3 regions of the Proteus sp. G2626 genome follow, and region 2 is predicted to be linked to each of the others. Evidence: predicted binding sites of a transcription regulator. Region 2 holds the regulator's gene; each other region holds the start of a gene.

Region 1 (5,568 bases), 200 kb from region 2:
TATCACTCAGAGCCTAGTTCAATATTCTGCCGATAATGCCAATTTCAACTTAAAAAAATCTCATTTTATCAATTGTATTAATGTTCTTTTAATTATCAGGCAATAAAATCTTTACTGTTGCCATTTGTTTATACAAATATTGTCTATACAATAGACAATATTTATGTTTATCAGAGAATTACCATGACTGCCTTACCACGAAAAAAAACATGGCAGATTGTCCTGACGATTATTTTAGTCGGGATAAACTTACGCCCTTTTTTAACCGGCCCTGGCCCTGTTATTGATAATATTATTGCCTCAACAGGTATGAGTTATAGCCAAGTCTCATTACTCACACTATTGCCCATGCTGTTAATGGGAATAGGCGCGTTAATCGTTCCTTTTTTACAACCTTATATTCAAGTACGTAAAGGGCTTTTAGTCGCAATGTTAATGTTGCTTATCGGCTCATTTTCTCGTGCTTTTGTGTCTGATGGCCATCAACTATTACTGACTGCACTCTTTTGTGGGTTAAGTGTCGCCTATATTCAAGCAGTATTTCCTGGCATTATTAAAGGATGGTTTGGAAATAGAACACCTGTCATGATGGGGCTATATTCCGCCATGCTAATGGGAGGAGGTGCACTAGGTGCACAACTTTCTCCTCTTCTCACAGCCCCCAATGGTCATTGGCAAAGTGCTTTGGCGTGGTTTGCCCTTCCTGCTAGCTTTGCATTTATTGCTATTCTTTTTTCTATTAAAAATAGCAACACCTCTGCCAATAAAATATCACTAAATACCTTGATCTGGCGACCTAGAACAGGGTTACTTATCTTAGGATTTGGTTGTGTTAATGCGGGATATGCTTCGGTGGTGACATGGCTAGCACCTTTTTATCAATCGCTAGGAATGCCAAGTGCCCAAAGTGGCTCTCTTGTTGCTATTCTTTCCCTTTTTCAAGCATCGGCAGCATTAATCATTCCATTCTTAGCGGCTAAAAATCACGATCGGCGTTTTTGGCTGATGCTAACATTACTAAGCCAATTTATCGGATTTGGCTCAATAATGACGATCCCTATGAGTGCCCCTTATCTTTGGAGTATTTTCTTAGGCTGTGGCTTAGGAGGATGTTTTTCCATGATGATGATCGTCGCACTCGATCACATCCCTGATCCGGCACAAGCTGGTGCACTATCAGCATTAATGCAAGGTGGCGGTTTTATTATTGCCGCATTTGGGCCATTGGTTGCTGTACTATTGCGCCAACCTGATGGAAGCTTTACTTATGCGTGGGCATTTCATGCCATTTTAGTCATTATTACGATAGGATTATTTTTACGACTCAATCCACGACATTATGCGAAAGCTTATCCTGCCAATCACACTATTTAAATCATCCATTAAAAATAAAATAAGCGCCTAACTTTTTACAGATAAGGCGCTTATCAAAGATATAATTGAACACGACTAATGGAGATGATTAAGCAACAATATGCGTTCCTGTTTCACCTTTTAAGGCTGAAGCCAATTTTTCTGGCGTTGTGATAATCACACGTTTCCCGCCAGCTGCTAAAAATGACAAACTCGCTTCGATTTTAGGAAGCATACTGCCTGGTGGAAAATGCCCCTCATGCATATATTGGGTCATTTCTTCAACCGAGGTTTCACCTAATGCTTTTTGTTCTGGTTTTCCGAAATGAATGCAGACTTTTTCAACGCCTGTTGTGATGATAAGAATATCTGCATGTAATTCTTTTGCTAGTAATGTTGAGGACAGATCTTTATCAATAACCGCATCAACACTTTGGTAATTACCATGTTCATTCTTGATAACTGGAATACCGCCCCCCCCTACAGCAATCACGACATAGCCACATTCTGATAGTGACTTAATTGCCTTAGATTCAATCACATGTTGTGGAATTGGAGAGGCAACAACACGGCGATATCCTCGACCAGAATCTTCAACAAAATGCCATTGAGGGTTTTCTTGTTGTAATTGCACCATTTCTTTCTCAGAAAAAAAAGCACCGATAGGTTTTGTCGGAGAAACAAAATTAGGATCGTTTTTATTCACTTCAACTTGCGAGATAATGGTAATAGCTTGTTTATTTTGTTGAACACGAAGCTGATTGGTTAACGCTTGTTGTATTAAATAACCAATACCCCCTTGTGTGTCTGCAACACAATTGGCTAATGGTGTTAATGGTAAACCTTCTTGTACATGGGCAACTTCCGCACGGCGTAAATCAAGCCCGACTTGTGGCCCGTTACCATGAGTAAGAACAATATTATACCCTTCAGCCACCATATCACTAATATGGGCCGCAACCTCTTGTACTGCTTGTTCTTGATGAGCGATAGACTGGCTGGCATTGTCTTTAATAATACTGTTGCCTCCAATGGCAACAACAACGAGTTCTTTCATATTTCACTCTCAGTCATATTATTGGCAATTAAAGTAGAAATAACTCACCTCCACTTTCAGAAGTTGGATTAATCTGGTCACCATATCGTTAACCACGCTCCCCATTTTTATCTTTTAATGAGATAAATATTATCGTATTGAACAATATCTATTCATTAATTGCGCAGGATAATAGCAGAGAATGTAAATAAAACATCTATTACTCAATATTTCTCTTATTTAATTTCAGTAAATAGAATGAGGAAGAAAGGAGATAAAAGGCGTCATCCAACAGATCACGCCTTATTCAATACAAATAAGCGGGATAGTTAGTGCCTTTTCATTTTGCTATATCATCAATATCCTGTTGATAAACATCAGGCATATCAGTAATTAACATATCAACACCCCATTGCTCAAAATCTTTTACCTCTTCAGGATCATTCGGGGTATAACAATAAATTTCATAGCCGGCCTGTTTTAACCATTGCGCTTGTTCTTGTGTGAGGTATTTGTAATTACAATGCACACTAAAACCATCAATGGCTTTTAATATTTCTAACGCATTAGCGGGGATCTCATCCCATAATTGCCCTCTTCGAATAAAAGGTAGATATCGCTTCATCACGATTAAAGCTTGTGTATCAAAAGAAGAAAACAAAATTTGCTCATTTGGAATATCTGCGCTTTTTATCATGTCAGAGACCGCTAAACATAAGCGTTCAATATCATCATCTGGCCATGTTTTCAGCTCGATATTCAGTTTTGTTCCTGAACGCTTAATTAACTGTAATCCTTGTCTTAAAGAGGGAATTTTCTCACCTTGATAAAGCGAACTAAACCAACTCCCCGCATCAAGATGATGCAGATCATCCAAGGTATGAAAACGCACAGCACCTTGCCCATTAGTACAGCGATTAACCGTTTTATCATGAATAAGCACAGGAACATAATCTGCCGTTAATTGCACATCCGTCTCAATCCATTCGCACCCAAAATCAATCGCCATTTTAAACGCAGCTAACGTATTTTCAGGGGCTTTTCCAGAAAAGCCTCGGTGAGCAGCTATTTTCATTTCTCTCTCCTTTTCATTTGTGCCGACATCATGACAACCATTTATGACAGCAATTTGACAATCACACCATCAATAAGTCTTCATTTAATTGTCACCCCTTTGTCATAAATAACATTTAGGGTAATTCGCAAACTAGATTGCACCTTTAACTCTCGATTTAAAAGGAAATACTGCATGTCGATAAAATCAATAACGGGCCTTGCTGTTGCGATGACACTCTTTGCTTCACCTACACACGCAAAAACACAAATTGAATGGTGGCATGCAATGGGAGGTGCGCTTGGTCAGAAAGTTAATCAAATCGCATCTGACTTTAATGCGAGCCAATCTGAATATGAAATAAAGCCTGTTTATAAAGGCACTTATGCCGAAACCATGACTAGCGCAGTTGCTTCGTTTCGCGCTAAAAACCAACCCGCTATTGTCCAAGTTTTTGAAGTTGGTACAGCCAGCATGATGGGCGCTAAAAAAGCGGTTTTTCCTGTTTACCAATTAATGGAAAAAACCAACGAGCCTTTTGATCCTAATAGCTATTTATCTACAGTCACGGGCTATTACACCACCAGCGATGGCAAAATGATGTCACTGCCTTTTAATAGCTCAACCCCCGTCCTTTATTACAACAAGGCTCTCTTTAAAAAAGCAGGTGTAGATCACCCTCCTAAAACATGGAAAGAAATGGAGACAGTGTCTCAAAAATTACTCGACTCAGGTGTGAAATGTGGTTTTACCACCACATGGCAATCATGGACACAAATAGAAAACTTTGGGGCGCGTAATAATTTACCTATTGCTACCAAAAATAATGGTTTTGATGGCTTTGATACTACTTTCCTATTTAATAAAGCCCCTTTCGTTGCGCATATTCAACAAATGGCAGATTGGTCTAAATCGGGCATTTTCAAATATGGCGGACGCCAGTCCGACTCTATGCCTCTATTTTATACCCAAGAATGCGCCATGGTGATGGAATCATCAGCCGGTTTTGCGGGTATTAAAGAGAATATGAAAGGAATTGATATTGGTGTTAGCCAATTACCTTATGACGATACACTTGTACAAAAACCCGCCAATACGATTATTGGGGGCGCATCGTTATGGGTTATGTCAGGGCGTCCTGATGCAGAATATGATGGCGTAGCAAAATTCTTTACCTATCTTTCAAGTCCCGAAGTACAAGCCGATTGGCACCAAGCAACTGGCTACCTTCCTGTCACTAAAGCGGCTTACGCGTTGACACAACAACAAGGTTTTTATCAGAAAAACCCTGGAGCAGATACCGCGATCTTGCAAATGACAACTTCAGAGCCTACCGCAAACTCCAAAGGATTACGCTTCGGTAATTTCCTGCAAACACGAGAAATTGTTGATGAAGAGTTAGAAAAAGTATGGTCAGGAAAACAGAGCGCTCAAGTTGCATTGGATAATGCTGTCAAGCGTGGAAATGAACAATTACACCGTTTTGAACGGACTCAATAATCACGTTTATCAGGCGAGCTTAACAACTCGCCTTCTGTTTTTATCGATTTACTGGATACTGTATGGCTTCTCAATCCATTTATTTTAAACAAAAATGGTTACCTCTAGCGCTAATTTTTCCTCAATTGGCTATTACGCTTATCTTTTTTATTTGGCCAGCAGGACAAGCTTTCTTTCAGTCATTTCAATTAGAAGATGCGTTTGGCCTAAGTAGTGAGTTTGTCGGCTTCGAAAATTTTCAGCGTTTATTTAGCAATCGTTACTATTTTGACAGTTTAATCACGACATTAATTTTTAGCACCAGTGTTGTCTTTCTTTCTATGCTATCTGCACTTGTGTTGGCCGGCATTGCCGAACAAATTTTACGAGGTAAGCTGTTTTATCGCACGATATTAATTTCCCCCTACGCCATTGCGCCGGTTATCGCCGGCTTCCTTTGGTTATTTATGCTTGATCCCACAATTGGTGTATTAAGCCAACAATTAAAGAAAATAGGAATTAATTGGGATCCCGTACTTAATACACACCACGCTATGTGGATGGTGATTTTAACAGCAACCTGGAAACAAGTGAGCTATAACTTTTTGTTTTTCCTCGCCGCCTTACAATCTGTTCCTAAATCATT
Region 2 (5,568 bases):
TAGCGTATGTTTGAGAGATTTTTCTTTTTCTTGTGCTGTTTTTTCACTCTTTTGGCTAATAAGATATTTTTCTGTGACTTCATCATATTGTTCAAAATAGCGTTGCCATAACGGTAAATTTTCAGCAAGTTGAGCATAAACCGTATGATAAGTTAAATAATCATTTAATTCATTGGCTTGTTTTTGTGATGTAGTTAGCTGGTGTGCCGTTGATTGAATTTTTTCCAGATATTCAGATTGTGTTTTTTCGAGTGTGTTTTTTTGCTGTGTTTTTGCTGAAATGTCTTGTTGTAGTAAGACTAATTGACTATCTAATGGCGCTACTTTCTCACGAATAAGGTGTAATATTTGCTGTTTTTTTTCATTGTGTTGTTTAAGTGTGTCACGAGCTTTGACTAAATGCTGATTAATAGGCTGGCTTTGTTGTTCAATAAGCTGTTTTTCTGTTTTTAATGTTGAGCGTTGTGACTCAATATAGGCTTGTTCTTTTAATAGGCGATTTTTTTCATCATAAATAGGGCGAATTTTTTCCGCGGGTTCGCTCTTTTCAAGACGTTGAATATCGGGGGTTGCAGCAACTAATGCCTCTTGTGCTAAGTTAACCGCGGTTTGTGCTAATATTTTGTTTTTATTGAGCTCGATTTCTTTTTCTTGCCACTGCTTTGCTGCTTGATATTCTTGTTGTTCCTTTTGTAATAGGCTCTCTTTTGCAAAAAGGGTGGTTTGTTCTGTTAATAAAGCTTGGCGATCATGTTCATCTAATAACGCCATCATTTCAGCTTGCTGTTTTAGCGTTTTTAAGGTTTGTTCTTCTTCTCGCCAATGTTTAAAGATAGATTGGGAAATATGACGATAAATATCTGTACCAGTGAGTTCTTCGAGTAACTCTGCACGAGATTTGTCATCAGCATTAAGAAATGCTGCAAATTGTCCTTGTGAAAGCAACATAGACTTAGTAAATCGGTCAAAATCTAGCCCCGTAATATTAATGATCATCTCTTTTACTTGGCTTATTTTGCTCGCTAATATTTTGTCTTCACCTCCTGTGATATTTATTTTGACGAGTTCAGCCTGTGGTGCTTGAAGATTACCATCTTCTTTATAATTGGCTCGGCGTTGTTCCCAAAAAGCACGATAAGCAATACCTTTAACTTCAAATTCAACTTCCGCCAAACACTCTGCAGTATGACGAGTCATTAATTCATTTTGAGATTGTGTGACTTTATCTAATCGTGGGGTTCTATGATAAAGCGCTAAACTAATAGCATCTAAAAGGGTTGTTTTTCCCGCACCGGTAGGGCCTGTTATCGCAAATAATCCGTTGCTAATAAAAGGTTCTTGGTTGAAGTTAATTTTCCATTCGCCTTTTAAGGAGTTAATATTTTTAAATCGCAGACTTAAGATTTTCATTTTGTTTCGTTATCCTCTTGTTCTGCCTTTTCAACTGCTTGTTTAAATAATGTGGTTAATCGCGTTTTAGTCTCTTCTGAATCAAACTGATGTTGTTCTAAGCGTCTTTCAAAAACATCATAAACCGTTAATTCTGTCAGTGTTTCTTTCTCATTTTGGGTGAGTGCCTGGCGCTGTTTTCTAGCTCTTCTTAATAAAACCACATCAAAAAGTGGGTCGTTAGTCAGTTCTTGAATTCGAGTTTGTATATCACTGAGATAATCTTGTGTAGAAACTTCAATATCCAACCAGATAGTCGTATCTGTTTCAGTATATTGTTTCTTTAAATTTTCAAGCTGTGTGGCTATCTCTTTTAAGGAGCCAGTAATTGTGCGCAATAGCTGAAATTCGGGGATAGGGAGTAGCGTAAGCTCGGTTAATTTATCTTGCTCAAAATCGATAAGACAGACGCTTTTTTGTTGCCCACTCTCATCAAAACTTAAAGGAATTGGAGAACCACTATAACGAATATGTCCTGATTTATTCACCACTTGAGGGCGATGAATGTGGCCAAGAGCAATATAATCAAATTCAGGAAACAGGGTCGCAGAGAAGGCTTCTAAAGTACCGATATATATTTCACGTACAGAATCGGTCATACTTGCACCAATCGTTGTTAGGTGACCTGTCGCAATAATAGGGATGTTTATATTTAATTGATTACGCAAATCGAGAGCGGCTTGATATTGAGCTTGATAATAATCAGCAATCGCTTCTTTTAGGGCATTTTGTTTCTCAGCACCGGATTGTCCACTTCGACTAGTTATCATATCTCTAGGACGTAGATAAGGGATCGCACAAAGTAACGCACCTGGCGTGTTATCTTTTTGACGAAGAATTAGTGGTACTTGTGGTGCTTCAGTATGCACATTGGCAATAACAGTAGTATTTAAACACGCCAATAGTGATTTAGATTCATTGAGTGTTGCGACAGAATCGTGATTGCCACCTAAAATAATCAATTGGCATTGTGTTTCTCTCATGGCAACAACAAAGCGGTTATAAAGTTCTCGGGCATAACTTGGGGGAGAGCCTGTATCAAATATATCGCCAGCAACAATCAGGGCATCGACTTGATTATCCTTAATTTGGACTAATAACCAATCAAGAAATTGTTGATGTTCTTGTACGCGGGTTTTCGTAAAAAAGTATTGCCCTAAATGCCAGTCTGATGTGTGAATAATCCGCATTGCTATCCCTCTTTTTTATTTGATGAAGAGTATAGCGCACCTTGCTTTTTTAGTGAAAACTCAACAATAAACCCCATTTTTGAGTGATATTTCACCAAAAAATGATTTATTGACCTTAACAACAGGGATCTATTTCAGTAATGTTAAGGTTAGTCATAAATCTGTCATAAAACTGCATCATAATCATTTTGACCCTCTATATACATTACACAGGATAGAGTATGGCAAGGCGTATTCTTGTTGTTGAAGATGAAACCGCAATTCGAGAAATGATCTGTTTTGTTTTAGAACAAAATGGTTTTCAACCAATTGAAGCAGAGGATTATGATTCTGCATTGAGTTTTCTTATTGATCCTTACCCTGATCTGGTTTTATTAGATTGGATGATCCCCGGTGGCTCAGGTTTACAGGTAATAAAACAGATGAAGCGAGAAAGTAATACTCGTGACATTCCTATTATTATGTTAACAGCAAAAGGGGAAGAAGAAGATAAAGTCCAAGGCTTAGAAACAGGTGCAGATGATTATGTTATTAAACCTTTTTCACCTAAAGAGCTTGTTGCCCGTGTGAAGGCGATTTTACGGCGTTTGTCACCAATGTCAGCGGAAGATATTATCGAGTTCAATGGGTTAGCACTTGATCCTGTTTCTCATCGCGTCACCAGTCAAGATAAACCTATTGATATGGGGCCTACTGAATTTAAACTCCTGCACTTTTTTATGACACATCCTGAACGTGTGTATAGTAGAGAACAACTGCTAAACTATGTTTGGGGAACGAATGTTTATGTCGAAGACCGTACCGTGGATGTGCATATTCGTCGTTTACGTAAAGCCATTGAAGAAGATGGTCATGACCGAATGATACAGACAGTACGTGGAACGGGATATCGTTTCTCTGCCCGTTTCTAAGTCAATATGGGAGTAATCGTCAGGTGTTAGAACGACTATCGTGGAAAGCCCTCGTTTGGGGGCTATGTCTATTTTGCTTACCTGCTTTTGTATTATCGCTTTTTATTGGTCATCTTCCTTGGTTGCTGGTGGTATCACTCCTCAGTGCTTTGGTCTGGCATGCTTATAATTTGATGAAATTGTCTAAATGGTTATGGCTAGATCGCTCTGTCTTACCACCAGAAGGCAGAGGAGGATGGGAACCTATTTTTTATGGCATTCGACAAACACAACAACGCAATCGTAAACGGCGTCGAGAATTAGGAGACTTAATAAAACGCTTTAGAAGTGGCGCTGAAAGTTTACCTGATGCGGTTGTGATGATGACAAATGAAGGTAACATTTTTTGGTGTAACAGCCTTGCTCAACACTTGTTAGGTTTTCGGTGGCCGGAAGACAATGGGCAAACTATTTTTAACTTATTACGTTACCCGGATTTTTTGCACTATTTTACTGCGAATGATTTTAGCCGACCTTTAACCATTTCGCTCAACAATGGTTCTATTGTGGAGTTTCGTGTGATGCCGTATAGCGAAGATCAGCGCTTGATGGTAGCTCGCGATGTAACAGAAAAAAATAAATTGGAAAATTCGCGACGAGATTTTTTTGCTAATGTCAGTCATGAGCTAAGAACACCATTAACCGTTATTCAAGGCTATCTTGAAATGATGGAAGAAACTTGTGTCGCGAAACCTGCAGAGCATAAGGCAATAGTCACAATGCAAGAGCAAGCTAAACGTATGGATACACTTGTTCAGCAACTCTTACAACTTTCACGTATTGAATCTGCTCCTCATATTGATTTAAACAAGATTGTTGATATTCCTGCTATTTTGGTTTTATTAGAACAAGAAGCGAACGCATTGAGCCAAGGTCAGCATCACATTATTTTTGATATTGATGGGAATTGGGCTGTTCGTGGTAATGAAGAGCAACTACGTAGTGCGGTTTCTAATTTAGTCTATAACGCCATTAATCACACTGAGAAAGGTACGACAATTAAAGTCTGTTGGAAGAAAATTCCACAAGGTATGTTATTTAGTGTGTCTGATAATGGTGCGGGGATCAGTGCTGAGCACTTAACGCGTTTAACCGAACGTTTCTATCGTGTTGATAAAGCCCGTTCCCGCCATGCAGGGGGCACAGGGTTAGGTTTGGCGATTGTGAAAAAATCGCTTATTCATCACCACTCTCAATTGAATATTGAAAGTAAAGTAGGAAGTGGAAGTACTTTCTCATTTATCTTGCCTCAAACATTGTTATCCACTAAAAAAGCACACTAATAACACTTCTTTTCTTAAAGCCTTTATCACTTATTTTTTAATCAATGATAAAGGCTTTTTGTCACTTTTTTATTTTATTGATATCAAAAAAAATTAATATCGTAGTGTTAAATTTTAATATTATTAATTAATAATAACTTTAAATGTTGTTAATGCCCCATTTTATTGGTGATAAAATGCACAAATCATATCGTGTATATTCGATGATATATGATAGTTATAACTAGTGCTTAAAAATAGTTTAGATGATTATTCTGGTTTTTAGATTGGCTATTGCCTTTTTCCATTATAAAAGTTTTACTTGTGACCAGTTATCGGCAATTTTTTCTATTTGATACCTAATTGCTCTGCATTAAATGATTATATATGGATATTATCCTGAATAATGATGATATGAGCTTGAATAGATATTGTTGATTTTATGTTACGTCATTTTGATGTAATTAACCGTTATCGTAACTACATATTAACAAAACTTATGGCACATAGATTAACTTCTAGAGATATTCTGGCATTAGGGTTTATGACATTCGCCCTATTTGTTGGCGCTGGCAATATTATTTTTCCTCCAATGGTGGGTTTACAATCCGGTGAATTTGTCTGGACAGCAGCAATAGGATTTCTTGTTACAGGCGTCGGTTTACCGGTATTAACCATTGTTGCATTAGCAAAAGTAGGTGGAGGAATTGAGGCATT
Region 3 (5,568 bases), on a different contig from region 2:
TTGTAAACTCATTGTGCTGCCTCCACAACCGCAGATGTGGTCTGTTCTGATTTGTGATGTTGTAAAATTTGTTGCGCGGCATAAAGAGCACTAATCATTGAAACACCAGCACCACAACCTTCATTTAGCGGATCAAATCCACCTAACACAGCGCCCACAGCATAGACATTGTCTAATACTTCACCATATTTCATGGGCCTTAATTGGCTATCGGTATTAACACCAAAGCGCATATAAGGCTGTTTCGCAAAGACATTCTCTTGTGTCCACTCATTACGAGGTAATACCTCTAACAAATCCAGCTCCATTAAAGGCTCATAAACACGATCGAATTCGGCAATTAAGCCATTATTAAAAAAGCTTCCCGTTGCTAACACCACATGCTCACTACGAATAGGAATATCAGTGTGATTTCTAGTGTGAACGCCTGTAACAGTGTTACCCACTAAGTCAACTTCCTCCGCGCGATCACCTGGCATGATTAAACCACCCGCTTTTTGAAAACGCAGTTTTAATGCTTGATGTAGACGAATTCCTAATAGAGAAGGTGGCAATGTTGGTAATAGACAAATCGCTTTACCGACTAACTGTTGCAGTAATGTCACAGGCTCTTCAGCATCAAGTCCAATACATGCAGGTAAAATAATCGCTTCAACACTGTCATCAACATGCTTTTTCAGTTCGTCAGCTAACGCTTGTGTGTTTTCAGGTTTATCTAAGTAACGCGCAATATTAACTGCTCTAAATTCACTTGGATTATCACGCAATCTATCTAATAACGGTAAGTGGATATGATAAGGAATAGCTTCAACACCTTGCTCATTAAGCGTATTACTTGCAAACTGAGGTTGAAAATCTAAGAAACCTTCAATTCCTACCACGGCCAGCTTTTTCCACGGCAATGCTTTATCAATACCATGAATGGGGACTCGTTTGGGACTCATCCAACTCATACGAGAATGCCCTACTGGCGTAATACGATAATGGTTTTCATCACCACTACCTTGATATTCAAGGCCATTTGTACTTGCCAACAATGCTTGAGCTTGTTCAATTAAGGTTGAAACCTGTATTTCACCCATACGGCTATAAGGATGTTTAGGTGCTAACTCTGCCAAAGTTGCCAGTGCTTTTTTGGGGTGAGTCACCGATGTTCCATCAGGAAGATGCGTCAATAAATCCAGTGAACCTGACGAAAAATGCAGTGCACTTTGGCCATTGCTAATGATTGCACAAGACTTACCAGCTTCGGCAAGACGAATACCCGCCGTTAATCCCGCCAGCCCGCTACCTATAATGATGACGTCAAATTTCATTATCTGCCTCCGCTGAAGCTGTTTTTTCAATCATATCTGCATCTAAACCACATAAACCTTGATAAACCCAACTGGTAAACTCACTTTCACGTAACGCATTCCCCCAAGCAATTGGTCGAATGCCTTTCCAACGCTCATTGAGGAAATGAGCAAGCTGTTGCTCTGATTCATGAGGGGTAGTAACTTGTAAACGGTTTAATAACCCTGCGGCACGACAAGCACAAAGCTCACCTTGGCAAGTCCCCATCCCAACACGAGTACGACGACGTAAATCAAGTAAGTTATTAACCGTTAAAGAGTTAACCGCGTAACGCACTTCAGCAGCGGTTACTGCCTCGCATTCGCACACTAAGCTTTTATCAATACGTTCATTACTCAGTAATTTATTCGCCAAATCACCATGGCGATAAACGGCAGAGCCACGGATTGGCGCAGGCAGAGACACAACACTACGTAATGCTTGCTCCGCAGATTGGCGAGAGCCAGGTAATGCTTCTTCTGCGGTAGTACATTTCGCAGAAATATTTAATTTCTCACAGATTTTATCTGTCGCCCATTCAGCCATTAAACGGTAAGTCATTAATTTACCGCCCGTAATAGTAATAAACCCTTCTAAACCATCGCGTTGAGCATGGTCGAGTAAAACGATACCACGACTCACATTACGACCAGAAGGATCATCATCACTAGCCACTAAAGGCCGGACACCTGCGTAAGCACGTAGAATTCGTGTTTGAGCCAATTTAGGCGCTAACATTGAACCTTCACGAATAAGGATATCGACTTCTTCAGGAGTGACATACATATTGTCGATTTCATCGTAAGGCACACGCGTTGAAGTTGTACCAATTAATGAGATAGTATCACCAGGCACTAAAATATCGGCATCCGCAGGTTTACGACAACGGTTGATCACCATATTGTTAATACGATGACCTAAAATCAGTAATGCACCTTTTGCTGGGAACATTCGAATTTTTAATTCACCGTATTCAGCAATTTTTTGTCCCCAAATACCACCAGCATTCGCCACAATTTGCGCACGAATTTCATACATTCTTTTTGTTTGATGATCGTAAACTTTGACACCTTTAACACGATCGCCTTCACGAATAAGGCCAACAACTTCATGGTAAGTCAGTACTTGTGCACCATGTTCGCGAGCATCTAACATATTTGCTGCAGTTAGACGAAATGGATCAACGGTGCCATCAGGCACTTTAACTGCGCCAATTAAATTTGGGTTAACAGAAGGCTCTAAGCGAATAGCTTCTTCGGGTGAAATCGCTTGAGCATCAATACCTGCAGCTTGGCAAGCTTGAATAAAAGTCTGTTGAAACTCTAAAGAATCATCAGGTAAGGTAATAAAAAGGCCATCCGTCTTTTCAACACAATGACGAGCAACCCGTTTTAAGATCATATTCTCTTCAATACACTCACGCGCTGATTCAGGATCGGTTACTGCATAACGCGCACCACTGTGTAACAATCCATGATTTCGACCGGTTGCACCGGTTGCAATATCGTGTCTTTCAAGCAGGACGCAACGTAACCCACGGCGCGCGCAGTCTCTTGCCATGCCTGCACCGGTTGCTCCCCCGCCAATAATAATGACATCTGTTTCTGTCACTGGTGAACCGCTCATCATAGAGATGCCCTCTCACATTACATTCAGCAAACGCTTAATTATTCTTTAGCGCTAATTATAGTGTATAAGATACACAAAAAGTGTGGTTAATGTTTGATAATGAGCAAAAACGAAAGAGAAACGCTCATGAGTGAGAAATTAAAACCACATCTGTGATACTAATCACAAATTATTTAACAGAAAGTATTTCATAAAGTTAACATATCACTCAAAATTGCACATATTGAAAATTTATTCGACAACTGAGTAATACCTCACAGTAAATTTGATTGTATAAGTTTACTATTAAGTTCGTTAAAGAAAATTTTTTGATAACTTCATTGTTCGTTTTGTCATTATTTAATATCAACATATTAAAATAAAAGCCATCGGAGGCTAATATGTTAAGTCTGTTTAGACCTGCGCCACATAAAGCGCGTTTGCCAAAAGAGCAGATAGATCCCGTCTATCGTCGCCTACGCTGGCAGATCTTTATGGGGATTTTCTTCGGTTATGCTGCTTATTATTTAGTAAGAAAAAACTTTGCATTAGCAATGCCTTATCTCGTAGAAGAGGGATTCTCTAAAGGTGATTTAGGTTTTGCTTTATCAGGGATCTCCATTGCTTATGGTTTCTCTAAGTTTATCATGGGCTCTTTCTCTGACCGTGCTAACCCTCGTTATTTCTTACCCGCAGGTCTTATTTTAGCGTCTTTAGTGATGCTAGTTATGGGCTTTGTGCCATGGGCAACTTCGAGCATTATGGTTATGTTCGTTCTGTTGTTCCTTTGTGGTTGGTTCCAAGGTATGGGTTGGCCTCCTTGTGGACGTACCATGGTTCACTGGTGGTCACAGAAAGAACGTGGCGGTATCGTTTCGATTTGGAACTGTGCGCATAACGTCGGTGGTGGTTTGCCTCCATTACTATTCTTATTAGGTATGGCGTGGTTTAACGACTGGAAAGCAGCGTTATATATGCCAGCATTTGCAGCAATCTTAGTTGCAATGATTGCATTCGCATTAATGCGCGATACCCCTCAATCTTGTGGTTTACCTTCAATTGAGGAGTACAAAAACGACTATCCACCTGATTATAAAGAAACTGACGAACAAGAACTGACTGCAAAAGAAATCTTTATGAAGTATGTGTTCCCTAACAAACTTCTGTGGATGATTGCGATTGCGAACGTGTTCGTTTACTTACTGCGCTACGGCGTGCTGGACTGGTCACCAACTTATCTGCGTGAAGTTAAACACTTCGCAATGGATAAATCATCATGGGCTTACTTCTTATACGAATACGCAGGTATTCCGGGCACTCTGCTGTGTGGTTGGATGTCAGATAAAGTGTTCAAAGGTAACCGTGGTGCGACAGGTGTGTTCTTCATGACCTTAGTAACTATCGCAACTATCGTATTCTGGATGAACCCAGCGGGTAACCCGAATGTTGATATGGCGTGTATGTTAATCATCGGTTTCTTAATCTATGGCCCTGTTATGTTGATTGGTCTGCATGCACTTGAGCTTGCACCGAAAAAAGCAGCAGGTACAGCAGCTGGCTTTACCGGTCTATTCGGTTACTTAGGTGGTTCTGTTGCGGCGAGTGCTATCGTAGGTTACACAGTTGACTACTTCGGCTGGGATGGCGGCTTTATGGTCATGATCGGCGGTAGTGCACTGTCTGTTGTATTATTACTTATCGTGATGGTTACTGAAACCAAACACAAACGTGAAATGCTTCAGAAGTACGAATAATCGCTAACTGATTATTTATGAAATTAGTTAAATCTCATCTCTAAAAACCAAGCCACATCAACTGTTTTGATGTGGCTTTTTTATTGCCAACTGTACATAACTTTGTTGTACGTAGAATTAAAATGGAGCAGCTTTATGAGTACATCTTTTAGAATAAAACCGTTAGTTGCAGGCGTTCTTTTAACTCTATCTTTAAGTGCAATCGCACAAGCGGCAAGCGATAAGGTTGTTATTGCTCACCGTGGTGCAAGTGGTTATTTGCCTGAACATACGCTTCCTGCCAAAGCATTAGCTTATGCCCAAGGCGCAGATTATCTAGAGCAAGACTTGGTGATGACCAAAGACAACGAATTAGTTGTTTTACATGACCACTATCTTGATCGTGTAACAGATGTGGCTGATCGTTATCCTGATAGAGCAAGAAAAGATGGTCGTTATTACGCCATTGACTTTACACTTGAAGAAATTAAAGGACTGAAATTTACGGAAGGCTTTGACATTGTTGACGGTAAAAAAGTCCAAAGTTACCCAAACCGTTTCCCTATGGGTAAATCGGATTTCCGTGTACATACTTTCCAAGAAGAAATTGAATTTATCCAAGGCTTAAACAAATCAACAGGCCAAGATATTGGTATTTACCCTGAAATTAAAGCCCCTTGGTTCCATGAGCAAGAAGGCAAAGATATCACCAAAAAAGTACTTGAAGTACTTAAACAGTACGGTTATACGAAAAAAACTGACAATGTTTATCTACAATCCTTTGATGCTAACGATCTAAAACGCATCAAAACAGAATTAATGCCCCAAATGGGCATGGATTTAAAACTTGTTCAGCTAATCGCTTATACTGACTGGAATGAGACGTATGAGA

What was found. The regulator PhoB, encoded in region 2, activates phosphate uptake and scavenging genes when phosphate is short. The targets are predictions, from matches to a motif close to CTGTCATAAAACTGNCNNAT.
Region 1: the regulator PhoB is predicted to act here: its motif matches at 3,506-3,525, upstream of ugpB (sn-glycerol-3-phosphate ABC transporter substrate-binding protein UgpB).
Region 3: the regulator PhoB is predicted to act here: its motif matches at 3,150-3,169, upstream of glpT (glycerol-3-phosphate transporter).

The regions. Positions count from the first base shown of each region.
Region 1 is NZ_JAABNH010000009.1:433,595-439,162, forward strand. It holds gene GWJ05_RS06335 (cyanate transporter) at 184-1,374, shown strand; gene GWJ05_RS06340 (carbamate kinase family protein) at 1,463-2,410, opposite strand; gene GWJ05_RS06345 (glycerophosphodiester phosphodiesterase family protein) at 2,730-3,464, opposite strand; gene ugpB (sn-glycerol-3-phosphate ABC transporter substrate-binding protein UgpB) at 3,639-4,943, shown strand; gene ugpA (sn-glycerol-3-phosphate ABC transporter permease UgpA) at 5,006-5,568, shown strand, end outside.
Region 2 is NZ_JAABNH010000009.1:238,593-244,160, reverse strand. It holds gene GWJ05_RS05530 (AAA family ATPase) at 1-1,410, opposite strand, end outside; gene sbcD (exonuclease subunit SbcD) at 1,407-2,639, opposite strand; gene phoB (phosphate regulon transcriptional regulator PhoB) at 2,861-3,550, shown strand; gene phoR (phosphate regulon sensor histidine kinase PhoR) at 3,574-4,872, shown strand; gene brnQ (branched-chain amino acid transport system II carrier protein) at 5,351-5,568, shown strand, end outside.
Region 3 is NZ_JAABNH010000001.1:47,848-53,415, reverse strand. It holds gene glpC (anaerobic glycerol-3-phosphate dehydrogenase subunit GlpC) at 1-12, opposite strand, end outside; gene glpB (glycerol-3-phosphate dehydrogenase subunit GlpB) at 9-1,316, opposite strand; gene glpA (anaerobic glycerol-3-phosphate dehydrogenase subunit A) at 1,306-2,964, opposite strand; gene glpT (glycerol-3-phosphate transporter) at 3,345-4,697, shown strand; gene glpQ (glycerophosphodiester phosphodiesterase) at 4,833-5,568, shown strand, end outside.